Regions from separate parts of the Streptomyces sp. NPDC002793 genome, predicted to be linked through region 2. Evidence: predicted binding sites of a transcription regulator. Region 2 holds the regulator's gene; the other holds the start of a gene.
What was found. Region 2 encodes HrcA, which represses chaperone genes, less so after heat shock. Its sites were predicted from a motif close to TTNGCACTCNGNNNNNCNGAGTGCNAA; they were not measured.
Positions count from the first base shown of each region.

Region 1 (3,889 bases), on a different contig from region 2:
GACCGGCGGCCTGTACGTCAAGGACGACTCCGGCAACCCGACGCACTCCTTCAAGGACCGTGTCGTCGCCATCGCCGTCGAGGCCGCCCGCGCCTTCGGGTTCACCACCCTCTCCTGCTCCTCCACCGGCAACCTCGCCGGCGCGGTGGGCGCCGCCGCGGCCCGCGCCGGCTTCCGCTCCTGCGTGTTCATCCCGCACGACCTGGAGCAGGGCAAGGTCGTCATGGCCGCGGTGTACGGCGGCGAACTGGTCGGCATCGAGGGCAATTACGACGACGTCAACCGCTTCTGCTCGGAGCTCATCGGCGACCCGCTCGGCGAGGGCTGGGGCTTCGTCAACGTCAACCTGCGGCCGTACTACGGCGAGGGCTCGAAGACCCTGGCGTACGAGATCTGTGAGCAGCTCGGCTGGCAGCTGCCCGACCAGCTCGTCATCCCGATCGCGTCCGGCTCGCAGCTGACGAAGATCGACAAGGGCCTGCAGGAGCTGATCAAGCTCGGTCTCGTCGAGGACAAGCCGTACAAGATCTTCGGGGCCCAGGCCGAGGGCTGCTCCCCGGTCTCGACCGCCTTCAAGGCCGGTCACGACGTCGTGCGCCCGCAGAAGCCGAACACCATCGCCAAGTCCCTGGCGATCGGCAACCCGGCCGACGGTCCGTACGTCCTGGACATCGCCCGCCGCACCGGTGGTGCCGTGGAGGACGTCGACGACGAGCAGGTCGTCGACGCGATCAAGCTGCTGGCCCGCACCGAGGGCATCTTCGCCGAGACGGCGGGCGGGGTCACGGTCGGTGTGACGAAGAAGCTGATCGACGCCGGTCTGCTCGACCCGACGCTGACCACCGTCGTGCTGAACACCGGCGACGGACTGAAGACGCTCGACGCGGTCGCCCCGACGACCGGCCTGTCGGCGACGATCCGGCCCAGCCTGGACGCGTTCCGCGACGCGGGCCTCGCTGCCGCCGCCAACTGACCACCCGAGAGACCGAGGAAGGCACCCACATGAGCGTCAAGGTCCGTATCCCCACCATCCTCCGCACCTACACGGGCGGTCAGGCCGAGGTCCCGGCCGAGGGCGCCACCCTCTCCGAGGTCATCGCGTCCCTGGAGCAGAACCACCCGGGCATCGGCGCCCGCGTCCTGGACGACCAGGGCAAGCTGCGCCGCTTCGTCAACGTGTACGTCAACGACGACGACGTGCGCTTCGAGGGCGGCCTCGACGCGGTGACCCCGGACGGCGCCGGCGTCTCAATCATCCCGGCCGTCGCCGGAGGCTGACGGCCCGTCGGGCCGCCCGACCGCACAGCGTGAGTACGGTGGCCCCCTCCGCGAGAGAAGCGGAGGGGGCCATTCTGTATGGTTGAGCACGGTACAGTTGGGGAAGGCCCCGCCGCTGCCCGCGCCGCCCGCATATGAGAATGCGCCCGGACGCGACAAGAAGCAGCCAAAGTACGTGAACTCTTAGTGGCATAAGTCGCCTTTGTCAGGCCCGACTTGCCCTGGAATCCCCTGAATTCCCCTCATGCGGGCAGTCACGCGTGCCCAGAATTCTCGTCCGATTGACCTGTTGCAGAGGGCAGTTGGGCAGATACATTCGGCCGCGGTCGACGCGTTCCGGCGCACGCCACCCTCTCCTGTCGGAGGGTGAGTTCTGACCCGGGCCCGCGAAGTGCGGTGCTCGTGCAAGGGCCAGTAATAGGGGAGTTAGGCATGGCTCAGGGCACCGTCAAGTGGTTCAACGCGGAGAAGGGGTACGGCTTCATCGCGGTCGACGGTGGTGCGGATGTTTTCGTCCACTACAGCGCGATCCAGATGGACGGGTACCGCACCCTCGAAGAGGGTCAGCGAGTTGAGTTCGAGATCTCGCAGGGCCAGAAGGGGCCGCAGGCGGACATGGTCAAGCTCGCCGTCGGCTGAGCTCGGCGCGGTCGGCCAACGACACTACTCACGCACGTGAGGCCCGTACCTCCACCAGGGGTACGGGCCTCACGTGCGTCTGCGCGCCCCCGGTCGTCCACGGCCGAAGGGCCACGAGGTTGTCCACAACCGAAGGGTGACGCTTGCACTCGAAGGGGTCGAGTGCTAATCATTGGCGTTAGCACTCTCCAGGTGAGAGTGACAGAAACTTGGACCGGGCCGGTGAGGCCCGCAGGCTCGGTGGGGCAAGGAACCGCTGAGCACGCTGGCCGTCCGTCGCGGGCGCCACTCGGTCCGGAGAAATCCACCCCTGTCCGGGAGGACCACTTCACATGGCCAAGATCATCGCGTTCGACGAGGAGGCACGGCGCGGTCTCGAGCGCGGGATGAACCAGCTCGCCGACGCCGTCAAGGTCACCCTCGGCCCCAAGGGCCGTAACGTCGTCCTCGAGAAGAAGTGGGGCGCGCCCACGATCACCAACGATGGTGTTTCCATCGCCAAGGAGATCGAGCTCGAGGACCCGTACGAGAAGATCGGTGCGGAGCTGGTCAAGGAGGTCGCCAAGAAGACGGACGACGTCGCCGGCGACGGTACGACCACCGCCACCGTTCTCGCCCAGGCTCTCGTCCGCGAGGGTCTGCGCAACGTCGCCGCGGGTGCCAACCCGATGGCTCTGAAGCGTGGCATCGAGAAGGCCGTCGAGGCCGTCTCCGCCGCTCTGCTGGAGCAGGCGAAGGACGTGGAGACCAAGGAGCAGATCGCTTCGACCGCCTCCATCTCCGCTGCTGACACCGAGATCGGCGCCAAGATCGCCGAGGCTATGGACAAGGTCGGCAAGGAAGGCGTCATCACCGTCGAGGAGTCCCAGACCTTCGGTCTGGAGCTCGAGCTCACCGAGGGTATGCGCTTCGACAAGGGCTACATCTCGGCGTACTTCGCCACCGACATGGAGCGCATGGAGTCGTCGTTCGACGACCCGTACATCCTGATCGTCAACTCCAAGATCAGCAACGTGAAGGACCTCCTTCCGCTGCTCGAGAAGGTCATGCAGTCGGGCAAGCCCCTGCTGATCATCGCGGAGGACGTCGAGGGCGAGGCTCTGTCGACGCTGGTCGTCAACAAGATCCGTGGCACCTTCAAGTCCGTCGCCGTCAAGGCTCCGGGCTTCGGTGACCGCCGCAAGGCCATGCTCGGCGACATCGCCATCCTCACCGGTGGCACCGTCATCTCCGAGGAGGTCGGTCTCAAGCTGGAGAACGCCGGCCTGGACCTGCTCGGCACCGCCCGCAAGGTCGTCATCACCAAGGACGAGACGACGATCGTCGACGGTGGCGGCGAGAGCGACCAGGTTCAGGGTCGCGTCAAGCAGATCCGTGCCGAGATCGAGAACTCCGACTCGGACTACGACCGCGAGAAGCTCCAGGAGCGCCTCGCGAAGCTGGCCGGCGGCGTGGCCGTCATCAAGGCCGGCGCCGCCACCGAGGTGGAGCTCAAGGAGCGCAAGCACCGCATCGAGGACGCGGTGCGCAACGCCAAGGCCGCCGTCGAGGAGGGCATCGTCGCCGGTGGTGGCGTGGCTCTGCTCCAGGCCTCGGCCGTCTTCGAGAAGCTCGACCTGACCGGTGACGAGGCCACGGGCGCCAACGCCGTGAAGCTCGCGCTGGAGGCCCCGCTCAAGCAGATCGCCGTCAACGGTGGTCTCGAGGGTGGCGTCATCGTCGAGAAGGTGCGCAACCTGCCGATCGGTCACGGCCTCAACGCCGCGACCGGCGAGTACGTCGACATGATCGCCGAGGGCATCATCGACCCGGCGAAGGTCACGCGCTCCGCCCTGCAGAACGCCGCGTCCATCGCCGCGCTCTTCCTCACCACCGAGGCCGTCATCGCCGACAAGCCGGAGAAGGCCTCCGCGGCCGCTCCGGGCGGCATGCCGGGCGGTGACATGGACTTCTGATCCTCGGATCAGAAGCT
Region 1 covers NZ_JBEOVL010000004.1:168,698-172,586, reverse strand. Annotated here, with positions in the region: gene thrC (threonine synthase) at 1-973, shown strand, start outside; gene ABT001_RS05645 (MoaD/ThiS family protein) at 1,003-1,278, shown strand; gene ABT001_RS05640 (cold-shock protein) at 1,711-1,917, shown strand; gene groL (chaperonin GroEL) at 2,250-3,872, shown strand.
Region 1: groL (chaperonin GroEL) is a predicted target of HrcA. The motif match lies at 2,060-2,086, and genes of this name have one in related genera.

Region 2 (3,889 bases):
TGCGCTGCCAGGCCGCACCGGTGTTCTCCGGCCAGCCCAGGGCTCGGCACACGCCCGTCTTCCAGTCCTGGCCACGCGGAACCACCGGCCACGCGGGGATGCCCAGGGACGACGGTTTCACGGCCTCCCAGACGTCGATGTACGGATGCCCGACCACCAGCACGTGCGCGTCGGTGACCTGAGCGGCGATCCGGGACTCCTTGGACCCGGGCACCAGATGGTCGACCAGGACACCGAGCCGGGCGTCCGGGCCGGGCGCGAACTCCCGGACGATCGCCGGCAGGTCGTCGACGCCCTCCAGGTACTCCACCACCACGCCCTCGATGCGCAGGTCGTCGCCCCAGACCCGCTCGACGAGCTCGGCGTCGTGCCGCCCCTCCACGTAGATCCGGCCCGCCCGCGCCACCCGGGCCCGCGCCCCCGGGACCGCCACCGAACCGGACGCCGTACGCATGGGGCGGACGGGGCCGCCGGCCGAGGGGCGTATGAGGGTGACCACCTTGCCGTCCAGCAGGAAGCCGCGCGGCTCCATCGGGAAGACCCGGTGCTTACCGAAGCGGTCCTCCAGCGTGACCGTCGGCCCCTGGGCCGTCTTCTCGCACCGGATCACCGCCCCGCAGAAGCCGGTGACGGCGTCCTCGACGACCAGATCGGGCTCGGCGGGGACCTCGGGGGCGGGGGCGGACTTCTTCCACGGCGGAGTCAGATCCGGCTGGTAGCTGCGCATGGCACGACGATAATCCGCCGGCCTTTCACGACACGCCGAAGCGGTCGGCCAGCCGATCACGCTGGGCACGTACGAACGCCGCGTCCACCACCGCCCCGTGTCCCGGCACGTACAGCGCGTCCTCGCCGCCGAGCTCCAGCAGCCGGTCCAGCGCGGCAGGCCAGTGCGAGGGGACCGCGTCCGGGCCCGCCTGCGGTTCGCCGGACTCCTCGACCAGATCTCCGCAGAGCACCACGACGGGGGAGCCCGGCACCAGCACCGCGAGATCGTGGCCGCTGTGACCGGGGCCCACATTGGCCAGCAGCACCTGGAACCCGCCGCCGAGGCCGAGCGTCCACTCGCCGCTCACCTGGTGCCGCGGGGCCACCAGGGTGTCCGTGGCCGTGGTGGCGTCCGCCTCACCCATCCCGTGCCGCAGGGCGTCCGCGCGCAGCTCCTCGGCGCCCCGCCCCAGCAGGTCCGCCGTGCCGACGGCTCCGTAGACCTCCGCCCCGGAGAAGGCGGCGGTGCCCAGCACATGGTCGAAGTGCGGATGGCTCAGTGCGATATGCGTCACCCTCCGGCCCAGCATCGCCTCCGCCTGGGTCCTCAGCTCGGCCCCCTCCCGGAGCGTCGACCCGGTGTCGTAGAGCAGCACCCCCTCCGTCCCCGCCACCAGCGCGGCGGTCGCGTCCCAGACGGGAAGGCGCCGCCGCCCCGTACCGTTGCCCAACCGCTCCCAGCCGAACTCTTCCCAAGAGACGTCCATACCGCGACGCTATCGGCAACGACCTGCGCAGTCCCGTGACGGCGTGGCCGGTCGCCCTTGCCCCGGGCCCACCCCGCCCCCGTACACTGACCGGGGGATTGCTGGCACTCGAACGCACAGAGTGCCAAGCAGACACCGAAGAACACAGCTGGAGGTGTGCGCGGTGCTCAGTGAACGCAGACTCGAAGTGCTGCGCGCCATCGTCCAGGACTACGTCGGCACCGAGGAGCCCGTCGGCTCCAAGGCACTCACGGAGCGGCACAGCCTCGGGGTCTCTCCGGCGACTGTCCGCAACGACATGGCGGTGCTGGAGGACGAGGGCTTCATCGCCCAGCCGCACACCAGTGCGGGACGTATTCCGACGGACAAGGGCTACCGTCTCTTCGTCGACAAGCTCGCGGGCGTCAAGCCCCTGTCGTCGCCGGAGCGCCGGGCCATTCAGAATTTCCTCGACGGCGCGGTCGACCTCGACGACGTCGTGGGCCGCACGGTCCGGCTGCTCGCGCAGCTGACCAGGCAGGTCGCCGTCGTGCAGTACCCCTCGCTGACCCGGTCGACGGTCCGGCACGTGGAGCTGCTCTCGCTGGCTCCGGCCCGTCTGATGCTCGTGCTGATCACGGACACGGGCCGGGTCGAACAGCGTATGATCGACTGCCCTGCACCGTTCGGTGACACGTCACTGGCCGATCTGCGGGCCCGGCTCAACAGCCGGGTCGTCGGACGACGCTTCGCGGACGTCCCCCGGCTGGTGCAGGACCTGCCGGAGTCCTTCGAGAACGAGGACCGGGGAACCGTATCCACGGTGCTCTCCGTCCTCCTCGAGACTCTGGTCGAGGAAACGGAGGAGCGGCTGATCATCGGCGGCACCTCCAACCTCACCCGCTTCGGGCACGACTTCCCTGTGATGATCCGGCCGGTGCTGGAGGCATTGGAGGAGCAGGTCGTGCTGCTGAAGCTGCTCGGTGAGGCGACGGACTCAGGCATGACCGTACGGATCGGGCACGAGAACGCCCACGAGGGCCTCAACTCCACGTCCGTCGTCGCGGTCGGCTACGGTTCGGGCGACGAGGCAGTCGCCAAACTCGGCGTGGTCGGACCGACCCGCATGGACTACCCCGGAACGATGGGAGCGGTACGCGCAGTGGCACGTTACGTCGGACAGATCCTGGCGGATTCGTAAGTGGCCACGGACTACTACGCCGTACTAGGCGTGCGCCGCGACGCATCTCAGGACGAGATCAAGAAGGCATTCCGTCGGCTCGCACGCGAGCTGCACCCGGATGTCAACCCGGACCCGAAGACCCAGGAGCGGTTCAAGGAGATCAACGCCGCTTACGAGGTGCTGTCGGACCCGCAGAAGAAGCAGGTCTACGACCTCGGCGGTGACCCGCTGTCCAACTCGGGCGGCGGCGGTGGCGCGGGAGGTTTCGGAGCCGGCGGCTTCGGCAACTTCAGCGACATCATGGACGCGTTCTTCGGCAACGCCGCGCAGCGCGGGCCCCGTTCACGGACCCGGCGCGGCCAGGACGCGATGATCCGGCTGGAGATCGACCTCAACGAGGCGGCCTTCGGCACGACCAAGGACATCCAGGTCGACACGGCGGTCGTCTGTACGACCTGCAGTGGCGAGGGCGCCGCACCCGGCACCTCCGCGCAGACCTGTGACATGTGCCGCGGCCGTGGCGAGGTCTCCCAGGTCACCAGGTCCTTCCTCGGCCAGGTCATGACCTCGCGGCCCTGCCCGCAGTGCCAGGGATTCGGCACGGTCGTCCCGACGCCGTGCCCGGAGTGCGCCGGTGACGGCCGCATCCGCTCGCGGCGCACCCTCACCGTGAAGATCCCCGCCGGTGTCGACAACGGCACCCGGATCCAGCTCGCGGGCGAGGGCGAGGTCGGCCCCGGCGGCGGCCCCGCCGGCGACCTCTACGTCGAGATCCACGAGCTCTCCCACGCCGTCTTCCAGCGGCGCGGCGACGATCTGCACTGCACGGTCACCATCCCGATGACGGCGGCGGCGCTCGGCACCCAGGTGCCGCTCGAGACGCTCGACGGTCTGGAGGAGATCGACATCAGGCCGGGCACCCAGTCCGGCCAGTCGGTCCCGCTGCACGGGCGTGGCATCACGCACCTGCGCGGTGGCGGGCGCGGCGACCTGATCGTGCACGTCGAGGTCATGACCCCGACGAAGATGGACCCCGAGCAGGAGCGCCTCCTGAGGGAGCTGGCCGTGCTGCGTGGCGAGGAGCGGCCCACCGGTCAGTTCCAGCCAGGACAGCAGGGACTGTTCTCCCGCCTGAAGGACGCCTTCAACGGCCGCTGAACCCTGTCACCGCACCGCCCGCCGGTCCCGTACCGGCGGGCGGTGCGCTGTGTACGGCGTCGCGTCGGCCGGTCGTAAGGGGCTGATTCGGCAC
Region 2 covers NZ_JBEOVL010000013.1:112,275-116,163, forward strand. Annotated here, with positions in the region: gene ABT001_RS15385 (DUF3097 domain-containing protein) at 1-727, opposite strand, end outside; gene ABT001_RS15390 (MBL fold metallo-hydrolase) at 753-1,475, opposite strand; gene hrcA (heat-inducible transcriptional repressor HrcA) at 1,639-2,655, shown strand; gene dnaJ (molecular chaperone DnaJ) at 2,656-3,795, shown strand.